3 regions of the Streptomyces sp. NPDC091289 genome follow, and region 1 is predicted to be linked to each of the others. Evidence: riboswitches for the same ligand, from Rfam matches in the RefSeq annotation. Region 1 holds a riboswitch; each other region holds the start of a gene.
What was found. A riboswitch is a leader RNA that binds a small molecule or an ion and turns the genes downstream of it on or off. The one in region 1 is predicted to bind cobalamin.

Region 1 (10,043 bases):
TGCGAACTGCGCTACGACGAAGCCGCCTACCTCACCTCGCACAACGCCATGTCCACCACCGCCGACCGGTTCATCGGCCCCCTCCAGGACCCCGACATCACCACCCAGCTCAACACGGGCGTCCGGGCCCTCCAGCTCGACACGTACCGCTGGGAAAGTCCGCAGGACATCGCCGAGCGCCTCGACTCCCCCGAGTTCACCCCCGAGCAGCGCCGCCTGATCTCCGGCGCCATCGACAAGGTCAACCCGCCGCGCGAGGGCCTGTGGCTCTGCCACGGAGTCTGCCGCGCCGGGGCCATCGAACTGGTCCCGGCCCTGGAGGACATCGGCGACTGGCTGCGCGCCCACCCCACCGAGATCGTCACGCTCATCGTCCAGGACGACATCAGCCCCGAGGACACCGAGGAGGCGTTCCGCGCCGCCGGCCTGGACGACCTCCTGCACACCCCCTCGGCGGACCCGGACGCCCCGTGGCCCACCCTGGAGGAGATGATCGACAGCGGCCGACGGCTCGTGGTGTTCGCCGAGAAGGCCGACGGCCCCGCGCCCTGGTACCGCAACTTCTACCGGTACGGGATGGAGACCCCGTTCGCCTTCCGGAGCCCCTCCGAGATGACCTGCGGGCCGCACCGGGGCGGCACCGGGAAGCGGCTCTTCCTCCTCAACCACTTCATCACGAACGCGGGCGGCAGCCGCCTGGACGCCGGCCGCGTCAACGCCCGCGACTGGGTCCTGGAGAGGACCCGGGCCTGCGAGGCGGAGCGCGGCAGCCCGGTCACCTTCATCGCCGTCGACTACACGACGGTCGGCGACGCGCTCGGCGCGGTCAACGAACTCAACTCCCGCCGGGCGGACGCCCGCTGATGGCAGGTACCGGCCGACGTGCCCACCGTCCGAAACCCCTGAGGAACCGCGAGCCGAGCGTGAGAGGCTACGTTCCCAGCGGCTCCCACCGTGCGGACGGAGCCGGACCACTGCCGACAGATCGGGAATCAGCGCCCATGACCCCTCCGAGCGACCCCGCACCGCACGGTGCTCCCGCCGCCGTTCCCGCCCCCGGCGACGGGCACCGACAGCAGGGCGCGGGCCGTCTGCTGGCCGTGAGCGACCTGCACGCGGCGGTGACCGACAACCGGCCCCTCGTGGAGTCCCTGCACCCGGCGTCCGACGCGGACTGGCTGATCGTCGCGGGCGACGTGGCGGAGCAGCCCGAGGACATCCGGTGGGCGCTCGCACTGCTCGCGGAACGCTTCGCCCACGTGATCTGGACCCCCGGCAACCACGAGCTGTGGACCGTGAACAAGGACCCGGTCCAACTGCGGGGCCAGGCCCGCTACGACCACCTCGTCGCGCTGTGCCGGGACCTCGGGGTGACGACTCCGGAAGACCCCTTCCCGCTCTGGCCGGGCCCGGACGGCCCGGTGGCCATCGCGCCGCTCTTCCTCCTGTACGACTACACCTTCCGCGCCCCGGGAACGCACACGAAGGAGGAGTCGCTCGCCGTCGCGCACGAGTCCGGCATCGTCTGCAACGACGAATACCTCCTCCACCCGGACCCCTATCCCACCCGGGACGACTGGTGCCGCGCCCGGGTCGCCACCACCGAACGCCGGCTCGCGGAGCACGACCCCGGGATACCCCTCGTCCTCGCCGGGCACTGGCCGCTCGTCCGGGAGCCCACGTCGGTGATGTGGTACCCGGAGTTCGCCCAGTGGTGCGGCACCGAACTGACCGCCGACTGGCACCGCCGCTTCAACGTCACCGCCGTCGTCTACGGACACCTCCACATTCCCCGTACGACCTGGTACGACGGGGTGCGCTTCGAGGAGGTCTCCATCGGCTACCCCAGGGAGTGGCGGGAGCGGGGACACCCGCGCGGACTGCTGCGGCAGATCCTCCCGTACGAGGGCGAACCCGCCCCACCGGCCCGGACCGGCGCCGAACCGACCGCACAGCGGCGTACCCCCGGAGGCACCTCGTGATCGAGCGGCTGCTGCCCGCCGACGTGTCCTGCGCGGACACCCGCGCGGAGACCGTCCCGGACGGAAACCTCTTCCCGGAGGAGGAGGCGCTGGTCGCCAAGAGCGTGGCCAAACGCAGGAACGACTTCGCGACGGCCCGCGCCTGCGCCCGGCGCGCCATGGCCGGACTCGGCCTGCCGCCGGTGCCCGTGCTCCACGGCCACCGGGGAAGACCGCTGTGGCCCGAGGGAATCGTCGGCAGCCTGACCCACTGCGCCGGGTACCGGGCGGCGGCGCTGGCCCGTGCCAAGGAGGTGCTGTCACTGGGCATCGACGCGGAACCTCACGCCCCGCTCCCCACCGGCGTAAGGGAGTTGGTGACGCTGCCCGCCGAACGCGAGCGGATCGGTCCGCCCGCGCCGGAGGGCTCGGACGACATCCACTGGGACCGGGTGCTGTTCAGCGCCAAGGAGAGCGTCTTCAAGGCCTGGTATCCGGTCACCGGCCTCGAACTCGACTTCGCCGAGGCCGACCTGACGTTCCATCGGATCGACGGTCAGGACAGCCGGGACGGCAGTAGTCTTCCGGGCGGCGGTGACGGTCCTCGGGGCGGTGCCGCCGCCGACGGTGCCTTCGCCGCACGTCTGCTGCTCACCGACCCGGCGCTGCCGACGACGCTGCACGGGCTGTGGCGGATCGAGGACGGCATCGTCGCCACGGCCGTGCTGATCCGGCCCGACTGGCGGGACAGCGAGGTGCCGTGACGTTCAGTCGGCCGGGGGAGCGGTCAGGGGGCGGCCCAGTCCCACGTTCCACCGGCCCGACCGCCCGCTGAGTTCGGTCAGCGTCAGCGGGGCGACGTCCAGCCGCCAGAACGCCTCCGGCGGCAGCCGCAGACCATGGACGACCGCCGCCCGGACGACGGCGGCCTCGGCCACCGCCAGGAAACCGGTGCCGGGTGCGTCCGGTCCACCGAGGGAGTCCAGCCACCGGCCGACCCTCCCGACCAGGTCGCACAGCGACTCGCCGCCGTGCGGAGCCGCCGAGGGGTCGCCGAGCCAGGCGGCCACCCGCTCGGGCTCGGCGGCCGCCACCTCGTCGAGGCGGCGGCCGGCCCAGCGCGCCAGGTCCCAGCCGGCCGGGGCCGGTTCGGCCCGGGCCGTCAGACCGAGCGCTTCGGTGGTCTCACGGCACCGCTCGGACGGGCCGCTCAGCACGAGCCCGGCCGCCGGCACCGCGCCGGCCGCTGCCCGCGCACGCTCCCGGCCGGACCGGTCCAGGGGGGCGTCGCCGTCGAAGCGGGCCTCCCGGAGCGCCGCGTTCATCGCCGGTGAGATCAACATCACCCGTACTGTCATGTCCCTGCCCTCACTCCTTCACCATGGGCCCCAAAGGCCTGCCGTCCCAAGGGATCCGTGCTCGGCGGCCCCGCAGATTGGACCATGGCGGCACCTGCGTACAGGCGGTATGGTCACGTCGACCATGACGAGGGTGTGACGGAAGTCCGGTGAGAATCCGGCACGGTCGCGCCACTGTGAACCCGCATCCGTGCGGGGAAGTCAGACCCGGCACCTTCGTCCGAGGCACCACGACAGGGACGCGTGTTCCCACAGGAGGTACTGCGATGGCACAGTCCGCCGTTCCCGCAACCGGGACATCCGCGATCGCTCCGATCTCGGCGAAGGCCATTGCCCCGTGGGCGGTCTTCTTCGGCATTCTCATGCTCGTCCTGCTCTACTTCGTCGGCGCCGAACAGGGCGCCACCGCGCTCATCTCGGGCGAAGGCGTCCACGAGTGGGTTCACGACGGCCGTCACCTGCTCGGCTTCCCCTGCCACTGAGGCACCTGAGGAACCAGGGAATCAGCGGACACGGGAAGCAAGAGAAAACAGGAAACCATCGTGAACTCCATATCTGTCAGAGCTCTGCTCGTGCGCGGCATGCTCGCGGGCCTGATCGCGGGTGCGCTCGCGCTCGCCGTCGCCTACTTCCTCGGTGAGTCCCAGGTGGACGCGGCCATCGCCCTCGAAGAGGCCCACAGCCATGACCACGGAGGCGGCGAGGAACTGGTCAGCCGCACCATGCAGGCGACCGGCGGACTCGCCACCGGCGTCCTGGTCTTCGGCGTCGCCGTGGGCGGAATCGCCGCCCTCGTGTTCTGCTACGCGCTGGGCCGCATCGGGAACTTCGGCCCCCGGGCCACGGCGGCGCTGATCGCGGGTGCCGCCCTGCTCACGGTCTACGTCGTGCCGTTCCTGAAGTACCCGGCGAACCCGCCTGCCGTCGGCAACCCCGACACCATCGGCAAGCGCACCGCCCTGTTCTTCCTGATGGTCGCCCTCAGCGTGCTGCTGGCCGTCGCCGCCGTCATCATCGGCAGGCGGCTCGCTCCTCGCCTGGGCAACTGGAACGCGACCATCGCGGCCGTCGCCGGCTTCGTTCTGCTGATCGGTCTCGCCTACGCCTTCCTGCCCTCCTTCGACGAGGTGGGCAAGGACTTCCCGGCCGGCCTGCTGTGGGAGTTCCGGCTCTCGACGCTCGCGGTCCAGGCGACGTTGTGGAGCGTCTTCGGCATCGTCTTCGGCTACCTCACCGAACGGCTCCTGACGCCCGCCGTCCCTGCGGCGACGCCCCGCACCGCGAGTGCGGTGAACTGAACGGGCCGTGCGTACGGACGCGCGTGCGTGAGGCACACGACAGAACCCGCCGGACACGCCCCGGCGGGTTCTGTCGTGTGCGGGCAGGGCGAAGGAGGGGTAGGGGTAGCAATGTTCATTAGCAGCGTTACGCCTTCGGGGTAGCGCTGCTAACGTCATGGTGTTAGCGTTGATCCCATCGGGTTTCACGGGACCGCCGCGACCCCAGTCGCCAGGAGCACTGCCATGACCGAACGGACCATGACCGAACAGTTCGCATCCGACGCCCCGCGCCGGGTGGCCGTGGTCACCGGGGGATCCCGGGGCATCGGCCGCGAGAGCGCCGAGCGGCTCGCCGCCGACGGGTTCGCGGTCGTCGTGAACTACGCGGGCAACCGGACCGAGGCGGAGGCCGCCGTCGCCGCCATCACCGCCGCGGGCGGTGAGGCCCTCGCCCATCAGGCGGACGTGGCCGACGAGGTCGCCGTCGCGGCGCTCTTCGACGCCGCAGAGGCGGCGTTCGGAGGCGTCGACGTGGTGGTGCACGCGGCGGGCGTCATGGCGCTCGCGCCGCTGGCCGAGCTCGAACTCGACACGCTCGACCGGATGCACCGCACCAACATCCGGGGCACGTTCGTCGTCGACCAGCAGGCCGCCCGGCGGCTGCGCGCGGGCGGGGCCATCATCAACTTCTCCAGTTCGGTGCTGTCGCTGTCCCTGCCCGGCTACACCGCGTACGCCGCGACCAAGGGCGCCGTCGAGGCGATGACCCTGATCCTCGCCCGCGAGCTGCACGGCCGGGACATCACCGTCAACGCCGTGGCGCCCGGGCCGACCGCCACCGCACTGTTCCTGGACGGCAAGGACGAGGAGACCATCGCGCGGATGGCCGCCCAGCCGCCGCTGGGGCGGCTGGGGACCCCGCAGGACATAGCCGAGGTGGTCTCCTTCCTCGCCGGCCCGGCCCGCTGGGTCAACGGCCAGGTGCTGCGGGCCAACGGCGGCATCGTCTGAGCGCCGCCGTGCCGCTTGATAGCGTCCGTCCGGTGAGTACGAGTACCCGGACACGCATCCTGGAAGTGGCCGCCGCCCTGGTCAGGGAATCGCCCGACGGCGACATCTCCACGCGCGCCGTGTGCGACGCGGCGAAGGTCGGCGCGCCGGCCCTCTACCGCCACTTCGGCGACAAGGAAGGCCTGCTGTCGGCCGTCGTCGACCACGGCTTCGAGCAGTACCTGGCGACGAAGCGGGACCGCGGCGAGACGACGGACGCCGTGGAGGACCTGCGTCGGGGGTGGGACAGTCATGTCGCCTTCGCCCTCGACAACCGCAACCTCTACCGCCTCATGAACTCACCGGCGATGCGCACGCCGCCCGCCGCGGCGCTGGAGTCCCACCGGATCCTGACGGGGGACCTCGAACGGGCCGCGGCCCAGGGCCGGATACGCGTCGCGCCCGAGTTGGCCGCCCAGATGATCATGTCGGCCAATGTGGGGGTGTCGCTGATGCTCGTGTCCCGCCCGGCGACGTTCGACGACATCGAGGTGTCCCACCGGGTGCGCGACGCCCTGTACGCGACGGTGCTCACGCCCGACGTGTCGCCGAGCACCCCGCCGGACGCCGAAGTCCCCACGGCGGCGGCCCGGTTGAGCGCCCTGCTGCGGCAGGAGCACGGGGCGGGTCTGAGTACTGCCGAGGCGGCGCTGATGAAGGAGTGGCTCGACCGGGTGGCGAACGCCCGCCCGGACACCTGATCCGGAGCACCGAGCCGGACCGCGGGGGTCGTGGGAGTGGTGGTCATCAGGGCGCGGGGGAGGGCGCATCGTGATCGCGCAGGCCGTCCTCGGTGCGGCGCGCCGCGTTCCCGACGATCTGTTCGAGGTCCTTCTGTACGTCGGGTTCCGTGCTGCCGTGCGGTGCGTACGCGGACACCGTGAGCACGAGGTCGCCGTTCCACAGGAGGAGGGTGCGGCCGGGGCGGCCCTGGTCGTCGGCCGGTATCGCGTAGGCGGCGTCGTGGACCTTCTCGGGCCCCCGCCCGTGGGCACGGTCGAGATTCTCCTTGAGGCGGTACGCGTGGCGGGCGGGCTCGGTGTCCTCGTACACGGAGGCGGTGGTGCTGAGCTTCCAGAATGTGCCGTCCGGGGCCTTCAGGTCCGCGAGGCAGCCGGTCCGGCGGTAGAGCGGCCGCGCACCGTTCTCGCCGATGTCCTCCCGGGCGTCGGGGGAGGCGGAGTCGGTGGAGCTGCCGAGAGCGAAGCCCTCGGCGGGCGCCGCGCCCGCGAGGAGGTCGCACGGGGTGCCGGTCCAACTGTGGGCCCCCGGCGGGCGGGCGGTCAGCTTCGCCGTTTCCCCGTTCCTCCCGTCGCCGTCACCGTTCCCGCCGCCGGAGCAGCCGACCGAGGCCGCCACCGCCAGTCCGATGAGCGCGGCCGACCGCGCCCGGCGTAATGCGGCACTCCTGGATCCCTGCATCTCCCCACCCCTTCGTCCTGGAGATCACATTGTCCGATGCCCGTACCGGCGGGTAAAGGAGACCGGGCCCGCACCGATGGGTGCGGGCCCGGCAGGTGGAGCGGGGCGACGGCTCAGGAGTGGGTGGCTCCGGGGCCGAAGTCGCCGGTGAGGGCGGCCGCCATCCGCAGGTGCGGCGCCGCGTCGGCGGTCCGCCCCTGGCGCTCCAGCGTCCGGCCCAGCATGAGGCGGGCGTAGCTCTCCACCGGGTCGAGCTCCAGAACGGTCCGCAGCTCCTCCTCGGCCTTGCCCAGTCGGGCGGAGTGGTAGTAGGAGCGGGCCAGCAGCAGCCGGGGCGCGACCTGCTCCGGCACCTCCTCGACGAGTCCGCCCAGGATCCGCGCGGCCGTCAGGTACTCCTTGGCCTCGAAGAACATCTGCGCCCGGTCCCACCGGTCGGCGGCGGTGCCGAACTCGTAGTAGGTCTCGGTCTCGCTCACGTGTCCTCCTTCGTGTGGTGCGGCCCGTCTCCGGACCGCCCCGCCGTACGTTCAGCCATGACAACACCGCACAATGGTTGAACATTCCACTAAAATTCTGGCGTGGGACCCGGTGCTCCACGCCCCTACGGGAATAGGTTGAGCGCCATGAGCAATCTCGATCGCCAGGCGACGCCCTCCGTCTGCGGAGGGCGCGGCTTCGTCGTCGCCGAGCCCGTCCGTGAGCTCCTCGCCCCCCGCCACGTCCAGCTCGGCGAGGGCACCGAGGTCCGCCGGCTGCTGCCCAACCTCGGCCGGCGCATGGTCGGCGCCTGGGCCTTCGTCGACCACTACGGACCCGACGACATCGCCGACGAGCCCGGGATGCAGGTCCCGCCCCACCCGCACATGGGACTCCAGACCGTCAGCTGGCTCCATGACGGGGAGGTCCTCCACCGGGACAGCCTCGGCAGCCTCCAGACGGTACGCCCCCGCGAGCTGGGCCTGATGACCTCGGGCCGTGCCATCAGCCACTCCGAGGAGAGCCCGAAGGAGCACGCCCGGCTGCTGCACGGGGCGCAGCTCTGGGTGGCGCTCCCGGATGCGCACCGCAACGTCGAGCCGCACTTCCAGCACCACAGGGACCTGCCCGTCGTCACCGCCCCCGGCCTCGCCGCCACCGTCATCCTGGGCGAACTGGACAGGGCGGCCTCGCCCGGCACCGCGTACACCCCGATCGTCGGCGCCGACGTGACCCTGACCGGCGGCGCCGAGGCCCGCCTGCCCCTGGACCCCGACTTCGAGTACGCGGTCCTGTCCATGTCGGGCGAGGCCGAGGTCGACGGCGTCCCCGTGCTGCCCGGCTCGATGCTCTACCTCGGCTGCGGCCGCACCGAACTGCCCCTGCGCGCCGTCTCCGACGCCGGACTGATGCTCCTGGGTGGCGAACCGTTCGAGGAGGAGCTCGTGATGTTCTGGAACTGGATCGGCCGCTCCCACGAGGAGATCGCCCAGGCCCGCGAGGACTGGATGAACGGCGACAGGTTCGGCGAGGTCAAGGGGTACGACGGCGCCCCGATCCCCGCGCCTCAGCTCCCGCCGGGGCCCCTCAAGTCGCGAGGGCGGGTGCGCTGACCGCCCCTTGGGTGAGCGTCGCGACACCACGGAGGTACTGACGTACAGCGCCTCGAACCGTGTGCGCACGGGGCGACGGATCTCCCCACTCGATCGAGTGGATCTTGCTGCCCGTGTACGCGATTCGGGCCGGGAAGCGTGTCCGACGACGCGATCATTCGGCGGTGATCTCATCGATTCGGACGGCCCACCGTCCCAAGTCCCTGCTCCCTGCCGGGCTCGGTTTACTCGCTCTCGTCACGCTGCTCCCCGCCGTACCGGCCGCCGCGGCACCCGCGCGGGACGCATCTCCCCGGGCCGGGGCGCAGGCGCCGGGCCGCCTCACGACCCCGGCCGAACGCAGGACCGCCGCCCGCCTCGACGCGTTGGGGGACAACCCGGCGCGGCTCAAGGCGTTCTTCGCGGCGTTGCCCAAGGGCGGCGACCTCCACAACCACCTCTCGGGCGCGGTCACCACCGAGTACCTGATCCAACTCGCGGGCGAGAACGGCCTGTGCATCGATGCCACGGACACCGCGGTGCGCCCGCCCTGTGGACCGGGCACCCGGCCGGCCGCCGACGCCCGCACGGACGCGGAGTTCCGTCAGCGGATCGTCCGCGCCTGGTCGATGCAGGATTTCCCCGCCGACCAGTCCGGCCACGACCACTTCTTCGACACCTTCGGCAAGTTCGGCGAGGCGACGCGCGACCGCGGCAAGATGCTCGCCAACGTCGCCAACACCGTCGTGGAGCAGAACCAGTTCTACCTGGAGACCCTGGTCACCCCCGCGTCGGACTCCGCGAAGAAGCTCGCCGATTCCGTGGGCTACGACGCCGACCTCGCCGCCTTCCACCGCAAGCTGGTCGGCGGCGGAAAGCTCGACGGGGTCGTCGCCGAGGCCGTACGCGAGGCGGATGCCGCCGACGCCCAGTTCCGGGAGGCGGCGCACTGCGACACCGACCGCCCCGACCCCGGCTGCCGCCTTCCCGTCCGGTGGATCTCCCAGGTTTCCCGCGGGAGTTCGAACGAACGCGTCTTCACCCAGATGGCGCTCGGCATGCGACTCGCGGAGCGCGACCCGCGGTTCGTCGCCGTCAACCTCGTCCAGCCGGAGGACGGGGAGAGCGCCCTGCGCAACTACCGCCTCCAGATGCGGATGCTCCAGTACCTGCGGACCCAGTACCCGGACGCCCGCCTCACCCTGCACGCCGGTGAGCTGACCCCCGGCCTGGTCAAGCCCGAGGACCTGACGTTCCACATCCGTGAGGCCGTCCTCGTCGCCGGAGCCGAACGCATCGGCCACGGCGTCGACCTGGTCCACGAGGACGACTGGCGGCAGCTCGCCCGGACGATGGCCCGGCGCGATGTCGCCGTCGAGGTGCCGTTCAGCAGCAACAAGC
Region 2 (10,043 bases), on a different contig from region 1:
ACGCGCGGCGGCGATGCGCTCCCGCAGGGCGCTCTCCTCCTCGGCCCAACGCCCGGCGAACCCCTCGGGGTCGTCGTCGTACGCGAGCCGGCGCCGCACGACCTCCACCCGCTCGTCGGTGTCCCGGGACGCGGCCACCTCGACGGTCAGCCCGAACCGGTCCAGCAACTGCGGCCGCAGCTCGCCCTCTTCCGGGTTCATCGTCCCGACCAGCAGGAACCGCGCCGCATGCCGTACGGAGACGCCCTCGCGCTCGACGTACGAGGCGCCCATGGCCGCCGCGTCCAGCAGCAGGTCCACCAGGTGGTCGTGGAGGAGGTTGACCTCGTCGACGTACAGGATCCCGCGGTGCGCGTCGGCCAGCAGCCCCGGCTCGAACGCCTTCACGCCCTCCGAGAGCGCCCGCTCGATGTCCAGCGCCCCCACGAGCCGGTCCTCGGACGCGCCGACGGGCAGCTCCACGGTCCGCGCGGCCCGCGACACACCGGCCGCCTCCGCGTGCGGCCCATCGGGACACGCCGGATCGGGGGAGCCCGGATCACAGGAGAACCGGCACCCCGGCACGACGGAGACCTCGGGCATGAGGGCGGCCAGCGCGCGGACGGCGGTGGACTTGGCGGTCCCCTTCTCGCCCCGCACGAGCACCCCGCCGACGGCCGGACTGACCGCGTTCAGCAACAGCCCGAGCCGCAGATCGTCCTGCCCGACGATCGCGGTGAAGGGATACGGCGTACTCACAAGGCCTCCTGGTCGACATGCTGTTCAACGTCCTGCCCGAGCCCGGCGGACCCGGCCACATCAGGCCCCTGGCTCTTTGACTCAGCGGACCCGGCAAAATCAAGCCCCTCCGGCGATTGAGGAGCGGGGTCCGGGGCAGCGCCCCGGCTCTCCGGCCCACCCGCACCCAACGGCGGCGCCCCCGGCGGCACAAACGGCAACCCCGCAGGCGCACCCCCCTCGATCAACCGCCACAACGCATCCGTATCCGCATGCTCCTCCACCAGATCCCCCAGCCGATCCAGCTGCTCCTCCCGCAACACCCCGAAACTCGTGTCCGGCGCGGGAACGAACCGCCGCCCCGCGGCCCGGGCCACCTCCACCAGGAACCGCCGCCGGAACGCATCGCTCTCCAGCGACCCGTGCCAGTGCGTCCCCCACACCGCCCCCACCCGGCACCCGTCCAGGAACGGTTCCCCGCCCCGCACATCGGCCACCCCGTGGTGGATCTCGTACCCCTCCACCGGCTCGCCCAGCGCCGAACCGACCGGCCGCGCCAGCGTCTTGGCCCGGTCGAAGCGAATCCGCACCGGCAGCAGCCCCAGCCCGTCGACCAGACCCGCCCGCGACTCCACCTCGTCCTCGATCCGCTCGCCGAGCACCTGGAACCCGCCGCAGATGCCGAGCACCGGCCGGCCCTCCGCCGCCCGCCGTACCAGCGCGTCCGCGAGGCCCCGTTCGCGCAGCCAGGCCAGCGCCTTCACCGTGCCGCGCGTCCCGGGCACGATCACCAGGTCCGCGTCGGCCAGCTCGTCGGCCCGGTCCACGAATCGCACGACGACGCCCGGTTCGGCGGCCAGCGCGTCCACATCCGTGAAGTTGGACATCAACGGCACCGCGCAGACCGCGACCCGCAGCACGTCCTCCCCGTGGGGCGGCGCCACGACCGACTCCCGTACCGCGCCCCGCATCGACACCCGCAGGCCGTCCTCCTCGTCGATGCCGAGCCCGTGGGTGAACGGCAGCACTCCGTACGTCCGCCGCCCGGTCAGCCCGTACAGCATGTCCAGGCCCGGCTCCAGCAGCGAGACGTCGCCCCGGAACTTGTTCACCAGATAGCCCGCGACCAGCGCCTGGTCCTCCGCGCTCAGCAGCGCCGTCGTGCCGAAGAACGAGGCGAAGACCCCGCCCCGGTCGATGTCCCCGACCACCAGCACAGGGAATTTCGCGGCCCGCGCGATCCCCATGTTCACGATGTCGGTGCGCCGCAGGTTGATCTCGGCGGGCGACCCGGCCCCCTCGCAGATCACCGCGTCATAGCTCGCCCGCAGCTGCTCCAGGCAGTCCGTGACCGTCCCGAGCAACGCCTCCTGCCGCCCGCCGTGGTAGCCCCGGGCGCTCATCTCGCCCACCGGCTTGCCCATCAGGACGACCTGGCTGGACCGGTCGCTGCCGGGCTTCAGCAGGACCGGGTTCATCAGGGCCGTCGGCTCCACCCGGGCGGCCTGCGCCTGCATCGCCTGGGCGCGCCCGATCTCCGCGCCCTCCCGGGTCACGAAGGAGTTCAGGGACATGTTCTGCGCCTTGAACGGCGCGACCTTCACGCCCCGGCGCACCAGCCACCGGCAGATGCCCGCCGTGACGACGCTCTTGCCCGCGTCCGATGTGGTTCCCGCGACCAGCAGTCCACCGCTCATGCCCGTCCCCGCTTCTGCCCTGTCTGTCCTGCTGACGACCGTCCCGCGAGCACGTGCCCCGCGACCAGCCGCCCCGCCACGCACACCCCAAGGGCCAGCGTGCTCACCCGGCGCGACAGCCGTACCGCGCGTTCGATGTCCGCGCCCCGCACCTCCCGCCCGGACTCGCCGTTCAGGACCGGCCGGTGTTCGACGCGCCCCGCGTACGCCAGCGTCCCGCCCAGCCGTACGCCGAGCGCCCCCGCGAACGCGGCCTCCACCGGCCCGGCGTTCGGGCTCGGGTGGCGTCCCGCGTCGGCCTTCCAGGCGCGTACGGCGTCCGACGGCCGCCCGCCGCCCGCGACGGCCAGCGCGGCCGTCAGCCGGGCCCCGGGCCACCCCGCGAGGTCGTCCAGGCGGGCCGAGGCCCAGCCGTAACGGCGGTGGCGGGGCGACTTGTGACCGACCATCGCGTCGAGCGTGTTCACGGCCCGGAACCCGACGAGCCCCGGCACCCCGCCGATCGCCCCCCACACGAGCGCGCCGACGACGGCGTCCGAGGTGTTCTCCGCGACCGACTCCACCACGGCGCGGGCGATCTGCGGCCCGTCCAGGGAGTGCGGATCGCGCCCGCACAGATGCGGCAGCCGCTCCCGGGCCACCTCCAGGTCCCCGGCGGCCAGCGCGCCGCCGATGGCACGGGCCTCCCGGCCCAGCGACGTACCCCCGACGACGGACCAGGCGGTGGCGGCGGTCAGCGCGACGGCGAGCGCGGGGCGGTCCCGTACGGCGCGGGCGGCCAGCGCGGCCGCCCCCACGGCGCCGCCGGCGCAGACGAGGGTGTGCAGCGCGCCCCGGCCCCGGTCGTCACGCCACAGCAGGGACTCCACCCGCGCGGCGGCGCGGCCGAAACCGGCGACGGGGTGGCCGCGCCGGGGGTCACCGAGCAGGGCGTCGGCGATCAGCCCGGCCGTGGCGCCGTACGCGAAGACGCGGTCGGCACGCACGGCTCAGGCCGCCGTGGGCAGAGGCGTTCCGGCACGAAGAGGTACGGGACGAGGCACAGGATGCGGCGCACGGCGGCCGGGCATGGCTTATGTCCTCACTCAGGGTCCGCGCCCTGGTTCGACGTGACCGGCGACAAGAGTCTCCTGGCTTCCCGGATCCGCAGTTCCCCCGGCCTTCCAGCCCTCGTTGAGAGGGCCGTGACATCCGGTGTGGGGGAGTGCTCCCCGGTGACAGTGGCGGGACCGCGCCGGATTCTCACCGGCTTCCTCTTCTGTCGCCGTAAATGGCTCCGGCAGTCCACCACGCTGCGAGAACGGCAGTCAACTTGCTGTTGACCTGCGGAGCTCCAGTGTGCGCAGACGCACATCGGGCCGGACACACGAGGTGTGTCCGGCCCGAGGAAGTGCGGTGGAACGGGGTCAGGCGACGATCAGATAGATCCCGTACGAGACCGCCGCCACGCACAGCGCGAAGCAGGCGTACGCGCCGGTGCGCGCCAGCGCGACCGATCCGCCGGCGGCGCTGCTTCCGGCCGTGGCCGACTGCTTGGAGAGGGCGACGATGCCCAGGGTGAAGAGGCCGACCAGCGCGACGGTGACCACAAGGCTGACACCGAAGACGGAGGCGAGAGCTGCCCAGTCGATTTTCATGCGGATCTGTCCTTACACCGTGGCCGGCGGCCGGGCCGGGTCGTCGGGCGCCGTGGCCGGGGCCGGGATGGTGGTCATGAGGTCGGAGGTCGGGCCGCCGACGGGCGGCGGCTGGACCGCGGCGATGGCGGTGGTGACGACGCCCTGGGGCTCGTCGTCGCCGGTGGCCGTGTCGTTGACGTTGGTGTGGTCGACCGGCTGGCGGCGCGAGGCCAGCCAGATCGCGAAGGAGCCGCCGACGAGCAGGATCGCGGTGACGGTGATGCCCCAGGTGCCCTGCTTGGTCAGGAACTCGGCGCCCGCGCCGACCAGACCCGCGGCCGGCAGCGTCAGACCCCAGGCGATGAACATCCGGGTGGCGGTGGACCAGCGGACCACGCCGCCCTTGCGGCCGAGGCCCGCGCCCATCACGGCCCCGGAGCAGGACTGCGTGGTGGAGAGCGAGAAGCCGAGGTGCGAGGAGGCCAGGATGACGGTCGCCGCACTGGTCTGGGCGGCGAAGCCCTGCGGCGGCTTGAGCTCGGTCAGGCCGCTGCCCATGGTGCGGATGATGCGCCAGCCGCCGAGGTAGGTGCCGAGCGCGATGGCCACACCGGCGGAGACGATGACCCACAGCGGCGGGTTGGAGCCGGGGGCGAGGACGCCGCCGGTGACCAGGGCCAGGGTGATGATGCCCATCGTCTTCTGGGCGTCGTTGGTGCCGTGGGCGAGCGAGACGAGACCGGCGGAGGCGATCTGTCCGGCCCGGTAGCCCTTGGCCGTCGACTTCAGCTGGTTCGGGTCGGTGACGTTCCGGTTGATCCGGTACGTCAGCCGCGTGGCCAGCATCGCGGCGAGGCCGGCCACCAGCGGGGCGGCGATCGCCGGGAGCAGCACCTTGGTGACGACGGTGCCGCCGTTGATCGAGGACCAGCCGGCCGACATGACCGCGGCGCCGATCAGACCGCCGAACAGGGCGTGGGAGGAGCTGGAGGGCAGGCCGACCAGCCAGGTCAGGAGATTCCACAGGATGGCGCCGACGAGCGCCGCGAAGATGACCTCGGTTCTGAGGCCGTCCTCGTTGACAATCCCGCCGGAGATCGTCTTGGCGACCTCCACCGACAGGAACGCGCCGATCAGGTTGAGAACGGCGGACATCGCCACCGCTGTCTTGGGCTTCAGGGCGCCGGTCGAGATGGTGGTAGCCATCGCGTTGGCGGTGTCGTGGAAACCGTTCGTGAAATCGAACACGAGAGCTGTCACGACCACAATCGCAAGCAGCAGCGTGATGTGTTCCATTTACCCAGGCAATCGTTCGACGTCAGTGGCTCGTGGACCGTAGGCAACCTGAGTGAACGGAAGATGAACTGGGCAGGGCGCTGTGGTGACCCCAAGCGGAGTGGGTCGCTTCCGCTTGTGTGCGGGAGTGGTTGCGGGATGCCCGTGGGGCGCGGCGTGGACTGCCCTTTGCCGCCCGTTGGCGAACATTTTGAGCGGTCGTTCGGAGCCCGGAAGAGATCCCCGTCACTCCCCATGTGACGTTCCGGTTGCGCGCGTTCGCGCCTACGCTCGCCCCATGAGCGAGCAGCACCCGGAATCTGTCCGAGAGACCTGGCGGAACGTCGTCGCGACGGCCCGCCGCAGCGCGGCGGACGGCCTGGTCGTCGGCACCTCGGGCAATGTGTCGGCCCGCGTCGGCGACCTGGTCCTGGTGACGCCCAGCGGGGTGCCCTACGACCGGCTCGGACCCCAGGACGCGGTCGGCGTCGACCTGGAAGGACGCCAGGTCCTCGGGAACCTCGGGCCGACCAGCGAACTCCCCCTCCACCTGGCGGTCTACCGTGCCACCGACGCCGCCGCCGTGGTCCACACCCACGCCGTGCACGCCACCGCCGTCTCCACCCTCGTCACCGAGGTGCCGCTGGTCCACTACGCGGCCGCCATCCTCGGCGGCCCGGTCCGCACCGCCGCCTACGCCCGCTACGGCACCCCGGAACTGGCCGACGCCATGCTCGGGGCCCTGCGCGACCGCACCGGCTGCCTGCTCGCCAACCACGGCACCGTCACCTACGGCGACACCCTCGACCAGGCCTACGAGCGCACCGCCCAACTGGAGTGGCTGTGCCGCCTCTGGCTCACCGCGAGCTCCGTGCCCGGCCGCACCCCGGCCCTGCTCGACGCGGCCCAGCTGGCCGAGGTGACCGAAGCGCTCAAGGGGTACGGCCAGCCCGGCTGACAGGCGCCCCCGAGCCCCCCCAAGCCCCCCGAGCCCTCCTGAGCTCCCCGAGCCCCCCCCGCGCCTGTGGCCGACGGAGGCCGCGCCCGCCCGGACGGCCCCCGTCCGCCGACAGCCCGGCTCCTGCTCGGACGGCCCCCGTCCGCTGGCAGCCCGCCTCCCGCCCCACGACACTGAAGCGGTGCGCCCGGTAACCGCGACGGCAACGGCCGTCACCACGATCCTCGGCGTCGGTGCGGCAGCGGTCGCGGCCGGCCGGTACGCCAGCGACGTCGCCCTCAAGGCGGCGCCCGGACGTCCCCTCCCCGCCGACCGCCGACTCACCGTGCACGCCGCGGCGTCCGGGCGGGTCACCCTGACCCGCTCCTTCTCGGCGCTCCGGCCCGGCACCTACGGACTGGCCGGACCCGGGGTCCACGCGGTCGTCGGACCCGTCGTCGACGGGGCCTCCCAGGCCGCCGACACCGTCGTCCGGAGGCTGGAGAGCGTCGGCCAGGGCATCCTCGAACCCGGCGCGAAGGTGCGGCTCACCCCCGCGCTGTACGGCGGCGACCCGGGCAGCGACCTCGGCCTGGACCACCAGGAGGTCGAGATCCCCGGCGAGCTGGGAACCCTGCCCGCCTGGTACGTCCCCGGCGCGCGCGACACCTGGGTCATCACCGTGCACGGCCTCGGCACCACCCGGGCCCACCCCATGAACCTGATGGGGTTCCTGCACCGACAGCGCTTCCCCGTGCTCGACCTCGCCCTCCGGGGCGACCCCGGAGCCCCGCGCCCCGCCGACGGCCTCGGCCACTTCGGCGCCTCCGAGTGGCGCGACCTCGACGCCGCCCTCCGCCACGCCCTGCGCCACGGCGCGCGGAACGTGATCCTCCACGGCTGGTCCACCGGCGCCACCGCGGCCCTGTACGCCGCGGTCGAGTCCCCGCTCCGCGACCGCATCAGCGGCCTCGTCCTCGACTCCCCGGTACTGGACTGGCCGGTCACCCTGCGCGCCCTGGCCGCCGCCCGCGGCGTCCCGGCCGCCCTGCTGCCGCTCGCCGTCCGGGCCGCCCAGGGCCGCACCGGGATGAGCACCGCCCCGGTGCTGGAGACCTCCGCACCGGCCTCCCTGCGCACCCCGACCCTGATCCTGCATGGCCCGGACGACACGATCGCCCCCTGGGCGGCCTCCCGTGAGCTCGCCGCCCGCCGCGCGGATCTGGTCAGCCTCCACGCCGTACCGCAGGCTCCGCATGCGTCGATGTGGAACGCCGACCCGGCCCGCTACGAAGAGACCCTGCGACGCTTCCTCACGCCCCTGATGTGAGCCGATGGGGTGAACTCTCCCCCTTGCCGTCGCACCGGGGGAACCTTTCACGTACCGGTGAAACGCCTTCCGTTTGGGCTTTCGGGCCGTCAGGGGCAAGACTGCTCCCGTGACGTCCCGTACTCCGCGCGACTCCAGGCTGCGACTTGTCCGCCCGCGACCCCTTGCCACCGCCCGCAAGGCCGTGACCACCCGGCGCACCAGGCCGGCTCCCCGGCCCCCCGAGGGCACCCCGCCCCGCACGGAACTGGCGCGCCAGGCCAGGGCGGTGCTCGCCGACGCCGTACGCATCGCCCACTGGGCCGCCGGCACCCCGGGGCCGGGCACCACCGCCCCGCTCGCGGCCCACGCCCTCGAACGGGCGGCCACCGCTCTGGAGCTCTCCCCGGCGCAGGTCCGCGCGGGCTGGGACCGGGCCCGGCTGGCCGGACTCATCGAGCTGCACGGCGACACCGCCCGCCCCGGCTGGCGGCTGCGCGCCTGGGACCGGGACGACTCCGCCGTGCTGCGCGGCTGGGTGGCGCTCTTCGACGCCTGGTCGCTCGTCCACGCCGCGCCCGAGGGCATCGAGGCGGGCGCGGTCGCCGAAGCCGTCGAGGCCGTGCCCCAGGTGCTCTCCCTCCTCCAGCTCTCCGCGGGCCCCGTCACCGTCCCCGCCCTGCTGGACCTCCTCGGCCAGCGCGTCGCCGAACTCCAGGAGGAGCGCTGCGAAGTGCCCCTGGGCCCCGGCAGAACAGCGCCCGCCGCCGCACCCGACCGGAGCGACGACCTCAACGCCCTGCTGCTCGACTGGGCCCTGGAGGGCCTCGCCGCCGTCGGGGCGCTGACCCTCGGCAAAGGGCACGCCACCCTCACCCCGCTCGGCAACTGGGCGGTCTGGGTCAAGCTGGAACAGATCTGCGTCGCCGCCCAGAGCCCGGCCGGGAACATCGAGCAGTCCGCCGCCGACATGCTCCTCGGCTGCGCCCGGCTCACCCCGGGACCGGCCCGCGACGAATACCGTGCCTGGCTCGCCGCCCGCACCGTCGGCAGCGCCGTCGCCGAACTGCTGGCCGTCGCCCGGGGCGAGGACGCGCTGCTGCGCGGACTGGCCTTCGAGGCGCTGAGGGTCGTCGGCGCCCCCGCCGAACCCGAGGTCCGCGCCGTGCTCGCCGAACCCTCGCTGCGGCCCTACGCCCTGCTCTGGCTCGCCGAGTACGAGGGCAACGACCCGGACGACGCCCAGGACGTCCTCAGCCGCGAGGAATCCACCTGGCTCTGGGTCGACACCGCGGCCGCCGTCGCCGACCACGGCGAGACCGGGCTCCTGGTCCGCCACCTCGACTCCGCCGTCCAGGGCACCGTCCCGGCCCTGCTCGACGAGGTCAGGGCCGTCGGCCACCCGCGCACCGTCCAGGTCCTGGTCGCCCTGGCCGCCGCCCACCCGGACCCGGCCCTGGCCAAGGCGGTCCGCCGGGCCGCCTTCCAGGTGCACACCGGAGGAGCCTGAACCGTCCGCCGCCGGGGTCCGCTCAGCCGGACCCCGGGGCGTACGTCCCGAAGCTCCACACATTGCCCTCGGCGTCCCGCGCCATGTAGTCCCGGGAGCCGTAGTCCTGGTCGGTCGGCTCCATGAGGATCTCCACACCGAACTCCTTGGCCCGGGCGAAGTGCTCGTCCACCTCGTCCACCACCACGTACACCCCCGCCGGGCCCGCGCCCGCCATCGCCCGCGCGAACACCCCCTCGCGGCCCTTGGAGCCGAGCATCACCCTGCCGTTGCCCAAGGACAGCTCGGCATGGAGCACACTGCCGTTCTCCCCCTCGTAGACCGCCTCCTCGGTGAAGCCGAGGCCCTGCGTCAGCGTCCTGATCGCGGCCTTCGCGTCGTCGTACAGGACCGTCGGATAGATCGTGGGAACGCCGCTCCCCGCGCCTGCCATCGCACTCACCTCTCCTGGATGTCCGCCGCACCTGATGTGATCTGCGTCTCAGTCTTCCATCAGGCACTGACAATGCCCTCCCGAAGGGGATCCCCGCAGGTCAGGAGCGTTCGGCTCAGGCGAACGTGTCGCACTTGGCCATATCGCCCGTGCGGAACCCGGTGGAGAACCACTGCTGCCGCTGCGCGGCCGAACCGTGCGTCCACGACTCCGGGGTGACCCGGCCCTGGTAGCGCTCCTGGATCCGGTCGTCGCCGACCGCCGCCGCCGCGTCCAGGCCGTCCCGGACGTCCGCCCGGGTCAGCTCCGTGATCAGCGGCCGGCCGGTCGACTCGTCCGGCGTCGTCGTCGCGTGGTGCGCCCAGACCCCGGCGTAGCAGTCGGCCTGCAGCTCCACCTTCACCGCGTTGCTGTTCTCGCCCTGCCGCCCGTCCTGCGACCGGCTCAGCGTCCCCATCTGGTTCTGCACATGGTGGCCGTACTCGTGCGCCACGACGTACGCCTGGGCGAACGGGCCGCCGCTGGAGCCGAACTTCGTCCGCAGAT
Region 3 (10,043 bases), on a different contig from region 1:
GAGCCCGACCCGAGCTACCACGGGCTGCGCTACTGGCCCGACCTGGGCCCGAGCGCGTTCGCGGTGAAGCTCCGGGTACAGCTGCTGCGCGACCTGGGTCCCGCCCTCTCGCCGCACTCGGCGTTCCTGCTGCTCCAGGGCGTCGAGACGCTCAGCCTGCGGCTGGAGCGGCACACCTCCAACGCGCTGGAGCTCGCCCGCTGGCTGGAGCGGCGCGACGAGGTGGAGACCGTGCACTACGCGGGTCTGGAGTCGAACCGCTGGTACGAGGCCGGGCAGCGCTATCTGCCGCGCGGGGCCGGGGCCGTGCTGGCCTTCGAGCTGAAGGGCGGGGCCGAGGCGGGCCGGCGGTTCGTGGACGCGGTCGAGCTGTTCAGCCACCTCGCCAACATCGGTGACGTACGGAGCCTGATCATCCACCCGGCCTCCACCACGCACAGTCAGCTCACCGAGGAGCAGCTCATCGCCACCGGCGCCACGCCCGGTCTGGTGCGGCTGTCGGTGGGGCTGGAGAACGTGGACGACCTCAAGGCCGATCTGGAGGCGGGTTTCCGGGCGGCGAAGGCGGCGTCCTGAACCGGACGGCCGCACACCGCGCGCTCCCCCTCGTGCCGGCCTCCGGCGGCCGGCACGAGGGGGATCCGCCCGGTCGTCGCCGCTGGGCGGCGATCGAGGACCCGCTGCCCCTGGAGTCCGGGCTCCGGCTGCCGGGGGTGCGCCTGGCGTACGAGACCTGGGGGCAGCGGGCGGCGGACGGGTCCAACGCCGTGCTGGTGCTGCACGCGCTGACGGGCGACAGCCATGTGGCCGGAGCCGCCGGTCCGGGGCATCCGACGCCCGGCTGGTGGGACGCGCTGGTCGGTCCGGGCCGGGCGGTCGACACCGACCGCTGGTTCGTCGTCGCGCCCAACGTCCTGGGCGGCTGCCAGGGCAGCACCGGCCCTTCCTCGCTCGGCCCCGACGGCACACCGTGGGGGTCCCTCTTCCCGTATCTGAGTGTGCGGGACCAGGTGACGGCGGAGGCAGCGCTCGCCGATGTGCTGGGCATCGACCGGTGGGCGGCCGTGATCGGCGGCTCGATGGGCGGCATGCGGGCCCTGGAGTGGGCGGTGAGCAGGCCCGAGCGGACCGGTTCGCTGCTCGTGCTCGCCGCTCCGGCGGCCGCGTCCGCCGAGCAGATCGCCTGGGGCTCGGTACAGGTCGCCGCGATCCGCTCGGACCCGGGCTGGCACGGCGGGGACTACCACCACGCGCCCCCGGGCGGCGGCCCGCACCGGGGCCTCGGGCAGGCGCGCCGCATCGCCCACATCACGTACCGCAGCGAGGCGGAACTCGGCTCCCGGTTCGGCGGCCGGGCGGAGCCCGGGGAGGAGCCAGGGCACGGCGGCCGTTACCAGGTGGAGTCCTACCTCGACCACCACGCGGACAAGCTGGTGCGCCGGTTCGACGCGGGGAGCTATGTGACGCTCACCGAGGCGATGAACGGGCACGACGTCGGCCGGGGCCGGGGCGGGACCGCCCGTGCGCTGCGCCGGGCGGACATGCCCGCCCTGGTCGCGGGGGTGGACTCGGACCGGCTGTACCCCCTGGCGCAGCAGGAGCGGCTGGCCGCGCTGCTGCCGGGTGCGGACGCGCCGCGCACCATCGCCTCACCCTGCGGGCACGACGGGTTCCTCGTCGAGACGGAGCAAGTCGGCATACTGGTACGGGAGTTGCTCGCGCCGCTTCCGTACCCTCGTCCCACCCCCGTCCCACCTCCGGCCTTCCCCTTCACCTGACCTGCGAGGAGCTTCCATGAGTCCGGTTCCGACCGAGGACGCCTACGACCGGATACGGATGCGGCAGTGGGCCGACGGCCGGGCACGCTCCGCCGGGATCGAGCGCCGCGATCTGCTGAAGCTGGTAGCGGCCGCCTCCGTGGCCGTACCGCTGGCCTCGACCGCCGCACCGGCACAGGCGGCCGACGCACCGGCACGGGCGGCCGACGGGCTGCCGGGAGTGGTCAAGCCGCTGCCACCGGAGCTGTTCACGCTGCGCGGCACCAACGCGGAGACGAAGTTCGAGGCTCTGCGGGACACCGGTCTGCTCACCCCCGCCGACCGGTTCTTCGTACGCAACCACACCGCCACCCCGCGCATCGACCGGGCCGACTGGAAACTGACGGTGTGGGGCGACGGGCTGCGGGGCGGCCCGGTGGACTTCACCTTCGCGGATCTGCTGGCCCTGCCCTCGGTGACCCGGACCGCGTTCGTGGAGTGCGCGGGCAACGGGCGCAGCTTCTTCGCCTCGCAGCAGGGCCAGGAGGTCAGCGGCACCGCGTGGACGCTCGGGGCGATCGGGACGGCGCGCTGGCACGGGGTGCGGCTGTCGGACGTGTTGCGCCGGGCGGGGATCGGGCGGCACGCGGTGGACGTCCTGCCGCGCGGCCTGGACGACGAGGTCGTCACCGACGGGGTCGAGCTGGGGCGGGTGCGCCGGCCGCTGCCGGTGGCGAAGGCGCTGGACGACGTGCTGCTCGCGTACGGGATGAACGGCGGGCCGCTGCCGCCCGACCACGGCTACCCGGTCCGGCTGATCGTGCCGTCGTGGGTGGGCATCGCCAACATCAAGTGGGTCGGCGACATCGAGGTGAGCGCCGAGCCGCTGCTCACCCCGTGGAACACGGGCCTCTACCGGCTGTTCGGTCCCGGACATCCGCCCGAGGGGAGCGCGCCGCTGACCCGGCAGACGCTGAAGAGCGCCTTCGAGCTGGCGCCGGGAGCCTCGTTCCGCTCGCATCGGCGCGCGCTGCTGACCGGGCGTTCCTGGTCGGGCGGGGCGCCCGTGCGGGCCGTGGAGGTCAGCACCGACGGCGGTCGGCACTGGCGGGCGGCCCGGCTGCACGACGCGCCACGGGCCGGGAGCTGGGTGCGCTGGTCGGCGGACTGGGTGCCGGCACGGAAGGGCGCGACGGAGCTGCTGGCGCGGGCCACGGACCGGTCGGGGCGCAGGCAGCCGAAGGCGACGGCGCACAACACCCAGGGCTATCTGTTCGACGCGGTGGTGCGGCATCCGGTGACGGTCAGCTGAGGTCCCGTGCCGGGCGGGCCCCGGCCAGTACGGCGGTGTGGACGGCGCGGGCGATCCGCGCGCCCCAGGGGGAGCGGGGTCCGGCGAAGGGTTCGCCGCCGTCGGGCCCCGGTTCGGGGGCGGCGACGCACACGGCGTCCGTGGGGGTGCCCGAGCAGTCGAGGCCGGCGTCCAGGAGGGCCTGGACCTTGGCCTCGGTGGCGGTGGCGACGGCGTTGACGAGGGCGGCGTCGGAGAGCGCCACGGGCAGCGTGACGACGATGTTGACCGTGCCCGGCCGGAACGGGGACGCCTCGGCGTCCTCGGGGGCCGCCGCCCAGCCCCGTACCCCGAGGCCCGCCGTGACGGTCGCCGTGACACCGCCGTCGTGGCCGGTCGTGTACGCGGCGACGTCGGCCGCGGTCAGCAGCCCGGCGCCCGGGCCGGTGAGCCCCTCCGCGACGGCGATCTCGGCGAGGTGGCGGTCCGGGTCGAGGCGCGGGTAACCACCGGGGACCTGGGCGTTGAGGATCCAGGCCCGGGGGCCGATGCCGCCGCCGAGAACGGCGCTGCTGCAGACCCGGACGCCGGGCCCCAGCCGCCAGACGAGGTGGTGGAGGTGGTGCCCGTCCTCGTGCCGGTCGCGCAGTTCGCCGCGTTGCGCGGGCAGCCGGAGGCGTACGGAAGAGATGGCGCACCCCTGGTGGCTCGGCGGATCGGCGGTGGTCCGTCGTGCGGCCGCCACGGTCCGCCGATCATATGCGGGCCCGGCGCGGGAGCCGCACCCTCACCCGATTGGCCTAACGCCTGCCAGGACGGCCCGGCACCGCCGCACGGGGCCGGGGCCCCGCACCGGGCCCCCGGGGGCCGCGATCGGGGCGGGCGGGCGGTTGCAGCGGCCATGGGGGTGAGGCGCGATGGAATCCGGACGCGCCACCTCCGGTGGAGCCAACCACAGGGCGTGCCCGAGAGGAGGAATCGGTTATGGGAGCCGCTGACGGTTTCACGGATTCCGGAGAACTCGACGGTCTGACCGTGTACGACAACGACGGCGAGAAGGTCGGCAGTGTGGGCCGGGTGTACGTCGACGACGACACCGGCAAGCCCGACTGGGTCACGGTCAAGACCGGCCTGTTCGGCATGAAGGAGAGCTTCGTCCCGCTCGCCGGAGCCCGTCGAGTGGGCTCCGACCTGCACGTCGCCCATCCGAAGGACAGCGTCAAGGACGCCCCCCGGGTGGACGCGGACGCGCACCTCTCCGTGGCCGAGGAGGAGGAGCTGTACCGGCACTACGGCCTGACCAAGAAGTCCGGCAACCTCGGTGACAACCGGTCGGCCGGCATGGACGCGCCGACCACCGCCGGGACCGGGGCGATGGGCGCGGCCGGTGCCGCGGGCGCCGCGGGCGCGGCCGGTGGGACCGGAACGGCCCCCGGGGCCAAGGCGACCGGGAAGGCGACCACGGCCGGGACGAGCGCCGGGATGGCCGGCGCGGGAACGACAGGAGCTGCGGGCATGGCAGGAGCAGGCAGCGGTACGGGCAGGCACCGCGACACGGACGCCTCCACCACGGCACGCCCGCTGGCGGGCGCCGGAGCGGGCACGTCCCGGGCGGCCGACATGAGCGGCAAGGAGGAGATGATCCGCTCCGAGGAGCAGCTGCACGTCGGCAAGGAGGAGTACGAGAGCGGCACGGCGCGGCTGCACAAGTACGTGGTGACCGAGGAGGTCACCCGGACCGTGCCCGTGTCCCACGAAGAGGTACGGGTGGTCCGCGAACCGCTCCAGCCCGGTGAGAAGACCACCGGGACGACGGACTTCGGCGAGCAGGACGTCGAGGTCACGCTGCACGCGGAGCGCGCCACCGTACGCAAGGAGGCCGTGCCGGTGGAGCGGGTCCGGCTGGAGACCAACCGGGTCACCGAGCAGAAGGAAGTCTCCGCCGAGGTCCGCAAGGAGAAGATCGACTACGCGGACGGCAAGGACATGGGCACCGGCAAGGACGCCGGTGGCGAGTTCGGCCAGGGGCGACGCCGCTGACCTGAACCTCGCAGGTGGCCGACAGGCCGCTCCCACGTCCTCGGCCGCCGGGCGGGCTCGCACACGGAGTCCGCCCGGCGGACTGTCCGGCGCGGTTCGCCCCCTCTCAGCTGCGTGCCGAGGGGGGGCGCGCTCAGCGGCGCGGCAGGAACCGTACCGAGGGGCGTCCGTCGGGACCGTCCGGGGTGACGACCGCCCGGACCCCGTAGACGTCCTCGATGAGGTCCGCGGTGATGACCTCGGCCGGGGTGCCTCCGGCGACGACCCGGCCGGCCTTCATCACGGTGATCCGGTCGCAGAACATCGCGGCGAGGTTGAGGTCGTGCAGCGCGACGACGCTGGTGACGGGGAGTTCGGCGACCAGGGCGAGCAGGTCCAGCTGGTGCTGGATGTCGAGGTGGTTCGTCGGTTCGTCCAGGAGGAGTTCGCGGGGCCGCTGGGCCAGGGCCCGGGCGATCTGGACGCGTTGGCGTTCGCCGCCGGACAGGGTGTGCCAGGACTGCCCGGCGCGGTCCGTGAGCCCGGTGCGCCGCAGCGCCTCGGTGACGGCGTCCTCGTCGGTGCGGTCCGGGGCGGACCAGGCGCGCCGGTGCGGGATGCGGCCGAGGCGTACGACGTCCAGGACGCTGAGGTCGACCTGGGTAACCGCGTGCTGGTCGACGACGGCGATGCGGCGGGCGACGGTACGGCGGCCGAGACCGGCGAGGGGGTCTCCGTCCAGGGTGACGACGCCGGTGTCCGGGGCGAGGAGGCCCGCGAGGATCCGCAGCAGGGTGGACTTGCCGGAGCCGTTGGGGCCGAGGAGTCCGACGGTGGAGCCGGGCGGCGGGGCGATGGCCACACCGTCGAGGATGAGCCGCCCGCCCGCCTCCCGGCCGACGCGGTCGGCGCGCAGCCCCTCGGAACCGTTCACGGTGTGGCGCGTCATGACGTGCTCCGGGTGCGGTACAGGACGAGGACGAAGGCGGGGACGCCGATCAGCGCGGTGACGACGCCGACCGGCACCTCCTGCGGGTCGAGGGCGGTCCGGGCGAGGGTGTCGACCCAGACCAGGAAGATCGCCCCGGCGAGCGCGGTGACCGGGAGGAGCCGGCGGTGTCCGGAGCCGGTGAGGGCGCGGGCCGCGTGCGGCAGGACCAGGCCGACGAAGCCGATCGCCCCGGCCGCGCTGACCAGGGCTGCGGTCAGCAGGGCGGTGGTGCAGAGCAGCACGATCCGGGTGCGGGCGACGTTCACGCCGAGCGCGGCGGCGGCGTCCTGCCCGAAGGCGAAGGCGTCGAGCGTACGGGCGTGGGCCAGGCAGACCACCAGGCAGCCGGCGAGGACGGCGGAGCAGAGGGCGACCTCGGTCCAGCCGACGCCGCTGAGCGAGCCGAGGAGCCAGAACAGCACCCCGCGGGTCTGCTCGGCGTCGGCGGAGGTCATCACGACGAAGGAGGTCAGGGCGGAGAAGAGCTGCATCGCGGCGACGCCGGAGAGGACGACCCGGTCGGTGGAGCCGCCGAGGGTGTGGCTGAGCAGCAGCACCAGGGCGAACGAGCACAGCGCCCCGACGAACGCCCCGGCCGACAGCGACACCGCTCCCCCGCCGACCCCGAGGACGACCACCACGACCGCCCCGGTCGAGGCTCCGGAGGAGACGCCGAGGACGAAGGGGTCGGCGAGCGGGTTGCGCAGCAGGGACTGCATCACCGTGCCGCACACCGCGAGCCCCGCGCCGCACACGGCGGCGAGAAGGGTGCGGGGCATGCGGAGGTTCCAGATGATGCCGTCGCGGATCGGGCTGAGGTCACTGGCGCCGAACCCGAGGTGCGCGGCGACGGCGGACCAGACGTCGGGCACGGAGATCCGGGCGGGCCCGATGGTCACGGCGACCGCGACGGAGAGCAGCAGGAGCAGGACGCCGCCGGCCCAGAGCAGTGCCTGGACCGGCCCGCCGACCCGCCGTTCACCGGCGGACCGCTGCACCGTCGGGTTCCCTCCGCTCACCCCGCGAGCCCGAAGTCGCGCAGTCCGGCCGCGACGCGCTCCAGGCCCTCGACGGTCCGGATGGTGGGGTTCATGGCCTGGCCGCTGAGCAGCACGTAGCGGCGGTTCCTGACCGCGTCCATGGTCTTGGTGACCGGGTTGGACTCCAGGAACTCGATCTTCTTCTCGGCGCTCTCGGCGCTCTGCATGGTGCGGCTCAGGTCGCCGATGACCAGGACGTCGGGGTTGCGGTCGGCGACGGTCTCCCAGCTGATCTGGGGCCATTCGTCGTGGGTGTCGTCGAAGACGTTCTTCGCGCCGAGTTCCTTGGTGATGACGCCGGGGGCACCGCAGCAGCCCGCGAGGTAGGGGGCCTTGGAGTCGGAGAACCAGTAGAGGAGGGAGGCGTCCGAGGCGTCGATGCCGTCGGTGGCCCTGTCCACCCGTGCCCGGAGCTTCTTCACCAGCTTCTCACCGCGCTCGGGGACGCCGAACACCTGGGAGAGCTCACGGACTTCGGTGTAGACGCTGTCCATCGTGAGGGGCGCGGTACGGGCTCCGTCGCCGCCGCCGCTGTTGTCCTTGCCGGTGCAGTCGGCGGGCGAGATGTACGTGGGGACGCCGAGCTTCTCGAACTGTTCGCGGGGGGCGACGCCGCCCTTGGCGAGGGTGGAGGCGAAGGAGGCGGAGACGAAGTCGGGCTCCTTGTCGAGGACCTTCTCCGAGGAGGGCCGGTTCTCCGATATGCGCTCCACGCCCTTGTTGGCCTTCTCCAGGCCCTTCATCACCGGGTCGCTCCAGGTGGCGGTGCCCGCGAGCCGGTCGGCGAGGCCGAGCGAGAGGAGGATCTCGGTCGAGCCCTGGTCGACGGAGACGGCCCGCTGGGGCGGGGTCTTCACCGTGACGGTGCGTCCGCAGTTCTCGAGGGTGAGCGGAAACCCGTCGGCCTTGCCGCCCTCGGCGGCCGTGGTGCTCCCGTCGCCGCCGCAGGCGGTCAGCAGGAGGAGTCCCGCCGCGAGCAGGGCGGCGGTACGTATCGGGGCGGGGGTGGCCGTGGACAGCACGAAGGACCTCTGTTGTCTCTGGGCCCAGCCGCGGAGCCCGTCGTACGGTTCCCGTGCCCCGGTTCGGGGCGCGGATGCCAGCAGGTCTTCGGACTCGGGTTCGTCCGGGCGGGACGCCTTCCCGGAGCACCTGGGTGCTCCAGTGGCCGTGGCCCCGCCCGTCCCCCTCACCGCTGCGCGTCAGTTCCGGATTCGCACCGGATTCCCTGACCCCGTCGCTGGGGTTCGACTGGCCCCGGCAAGCTATCACGCGCCTTCCCGCAGATCAGACGCGGTGCGGCGGGTCACTGTGCGCGGGGCCGGTGCGGCGCGGGATCGTCCCGGCCGCACCGGCCCGGCGGATTCCGCCCGGGCTACGGAGCCTGGAGGGCGATCACCGCGTTGTGGCCGCCGAAGCCGAAGGAGTGGCTGACGGCCCGCCGTACGGGCACCTCGCGCGGGACCTTGGTGACGCAGTCGATGTCGAACCCGGGCTCGGGGGCGTCCAGGTTCGCGATCGGCGGGACCAGCCCGTGCTGGAGCGTGAGGATCGTCAGGCCCGCCTCGATGGCGCCGGCCGCCCCCATGCAGTGGCCCAGTACGCCCTTGGGGGCGGTGACGGGCGGCCGGTGCGGGTAGGCCCGGGCGATGAGGGCTGCCTCGGTGGCGTCGTTGAGGGGGGTCGACGTCCCGTGCGCGTTGACGTGGTCGACGTCCTCGGCGTGCCAGCCCGCGTCGCGCAGCGCGCCGTCGACGGCCGCCCGTGCGATGTCCCCGGAGGGGTGGGGGCTGGTGGGGTGGTGGGCGTCGGTGGTGGCGCCGGTGCCCGCGATCAGCGCCCGGGGCGAGGCTCCTCGGGCACGGGCGTCCTCGGCCCGCTCCAGGACCATGATGGCCGCGCCCTCGCCCATGACGATCCCGGCCCGGTCGGCGGCGAAGGGCCGGCAGAGGCGGGCGGGGTCGCCGTCCCGCAGCGCTGCCGCGCCGGAGCGGGCGAAGCCGGTCATGGCGACCGGGAACACGATCGACTCGGTGGCCCCGGCGATGGCGATGTCGCAGTGGCCCAGCGTCAGCATGTCCCGGGCCACCGACAGCGCGGTCACCCCGGACGAACAGGCCGTGCACGGGGCGAGGCTGGGTCCGGTGGCCTTCATCCGGATGGCGATCTCGGCCGCGGGCATGTTCGGGATGGTCAGCAGGATGCCCGAGGGCGAGGTGGCCTCGGGGCCGCGCCGCTCCAGGGCGACGGCCTGTTCGGTGAGTCCGGCGGATCCTCCGCTGCTGGTGCCGACCACGACGGCGACCCGGGGGCTGTCCCAGTGCGCGGGGTCGAGCCCGGCGTCGGCGACCGCCTCCCGGGCTGCCAGGACGGCGAACTTGACGTACCGGCCCATCCGGAACGCGGTCCGGCCGCCGACGGCGTCGTCGAGGTCGATGCCGGCGACCGTGCAGGCGAAGTCGACGGCGCAGCCCCGCAGTTCGGGGACGGTGCGGGCGGGCGACTCCCCGGCGCGGACTCCGTCCCAGGTGGTGTCGGTGGTGTGGCCGACCGGGGTGATCATCCCCAGGCCGGTGACGGCGATGGCGGGTCGCTTCATCGGGTGTTGCTCACCGGCACCGTGGCCTCGGCCGCCGCGCTGCCGACGGCCGCGTCGATGTACGCGGAGATGTCGGCCAGCGTGGCGTCCTTGTACAGCTTCTCCGAGTCGGCGTCGACGCCCAGGGTCTCCTTGATGATGACGGCGAACTCGGCGACCGCGAGGGAGTCCATCTCCAGGCTGTCCATCGTGGACTCCGGCAGGATCTCGGCGGCGGGCACCTTGAACGTTCCGGTCAGCACCTCGGTGATCTTGGGGTGGATGGTCTTCATGGCGATTCCTCTCATCGGCGTTTCACCGGCAGGTGGCCGGCTCGGGTTTTCCCGACGGCGGGTAGGTGAACGCA

Region 2: it holds a riboswitch for cobalamin, as region 1 does, so the genes downstream of both, ACIQPT_RS12145 (cobalamin biosynthesis protein) here and ACIQPT_RS01180 (CbtB-domain containing protein) in region 1, are expected to answer to the same signal.
Region 3: it holds a riboswitch for cobalamin, as region 1 does, so the genes downstream of both, ACIQPT_RS27190 (ABC transporter substrate-binding protein) here and ACIQPT_RS01180 (CbtB-domain containing protein) in region 1, are expected to answer to the same signal.

What each region holds. Positions count from the first base shown of each region.
Region 1 is NZ_JBIVUT010000001.1:284,387-294,429, reverse strand. Features, by position in the region: gene ACIQPT_RS01200 (hypothetical protein) at 1-864, shown strand, start outside; gene ACIQPT_RS01195 (metallophosphoesterase family protein) at 1,002-1,982, shown strand; gene ACIQPT_RS01190 (4'-phosphopantetheinyl transferase) at 1,979-2,725, shown strand; gene ACIQPT_RS01185 (histidine phosphatase family protein) at 2,729-3,319, opposite strand; adenosylcobalamin (AdoCbl) riboswitch at 3,446-3,540, shown strand; gene ACIQPT_RS01180 (CbtB-domain containing protein) at 3,586-3,801, shown strand; gene ACIQPT_RS01175 (CbtA family protein) at 3,862-4,617, shown strand; gene ACIQPT_RS01170 (SDR family oxidoreductase) at 4,858-5,610, shown strand; gene ACIQPT_RS01165 (TetR/AcrR family transcriptional regulator) at 5,643-6,350, shown strand; gene ACIQPT_RS01160 (hypothetical protein) at 6,397-7,071, opposite strand; gene ACIQPT_RS01155 (tetratricopeptide repeat protein) at 7,185-7,550, opposite strand; gene ACIQPT_RS01150 (pirin family protein) at 7,698-8,663, shown strand; gene ACIQPT_RS01145 (adenosine deaminase) at 8,828-10,043, shown strand, end outside.
Region 2 is NZ_JBIVUT010000008.1:5,939-15,981, forward strand. Features, by position in the region: gene ACIQPT_RS12135 (putative cobaltochelatase) at 1-738, opposite strand, end outside; gene ACIQPT_RS12140 (cobyric acid synthase) at 735-2,414, opposite strand; gene ACIQPT_RS12145 (cobalamin biosynthesis protein) at 2,411-3,400, opposite strand; cobalamin riboswitch at 3,538-3,672, opposite strand; gene ACIQPT_RS12150 (hypothetical protein) at 3,821-4,051, opposite strand; gene ACIQPT_RS12155 (anion permease) at 4,064-5,329, opposite strand; gene ACIQPT_RS12160 (class II aldolase/adducin family protein) at 5,607-6,266, shown strand; gene ACIQPT_RS12165 (alpha/beta hydrolase family protein) at 6,448-7,575, shown strand; gene ACIQPT_RS12170 (hypothetical protein) at 7,760-9,064, shown strand; gene ACIQPT_RS12175 (VOC family protein) at 9,087-9,497, opposite strand; gene ACIQPT_RS12180 (neutral zinc metallopeptidase) at 9,613-10,043, opposite strand, start outside.
Region 3 is NZ_JBIVUT010000021.1:162,330-172,372, reverse strand. Features, by position in the region: gene ACIQPT_RS27225 (bifunctional o-acetylhomoserine/o-acetylserine sulfhydrylase) at 1-576, shown strand, start outside; gene ACIQPT_RS27220 (homoserine O-acetyltransferase) at 573-1,778, shown strand; gene ACIQPT_RS27215 (sulfite oxidase) at 1,795-3,069, shown strand; gene ACIQPT_RS27210 (adenosylcobinamide amidohydrolase) at 3,062-3,739, opposite strand; gene ACIQPT_RS27205 (PRC and DUF2382 domain-containing protein) at 4,033-5,088, shown strand; gene ACIQPT_RS27200 (ABC transporter ATP-binding protein) at 5,222-6,016, opposite strand; gene ACIQPT_RS27195 (FecCD family ABC transporter permease) at 6,013-7,056, opposite strand; gene ACIQPT_RS27190 (ABC transporter substrate-binding protein) at 7,074-8,120, opposite strand; cobalamin riboswitch at 8,182-8,369, opposite strand; gene ACIQPT_RS27185 (beta-ketoacyl-[acyl-carrier-protein] synthase family protein) at 8,474-9,697, opposite strand; gene ACIQPT_RS27180 (acyl carrier protein) at 9,694-9,969, opposite strand.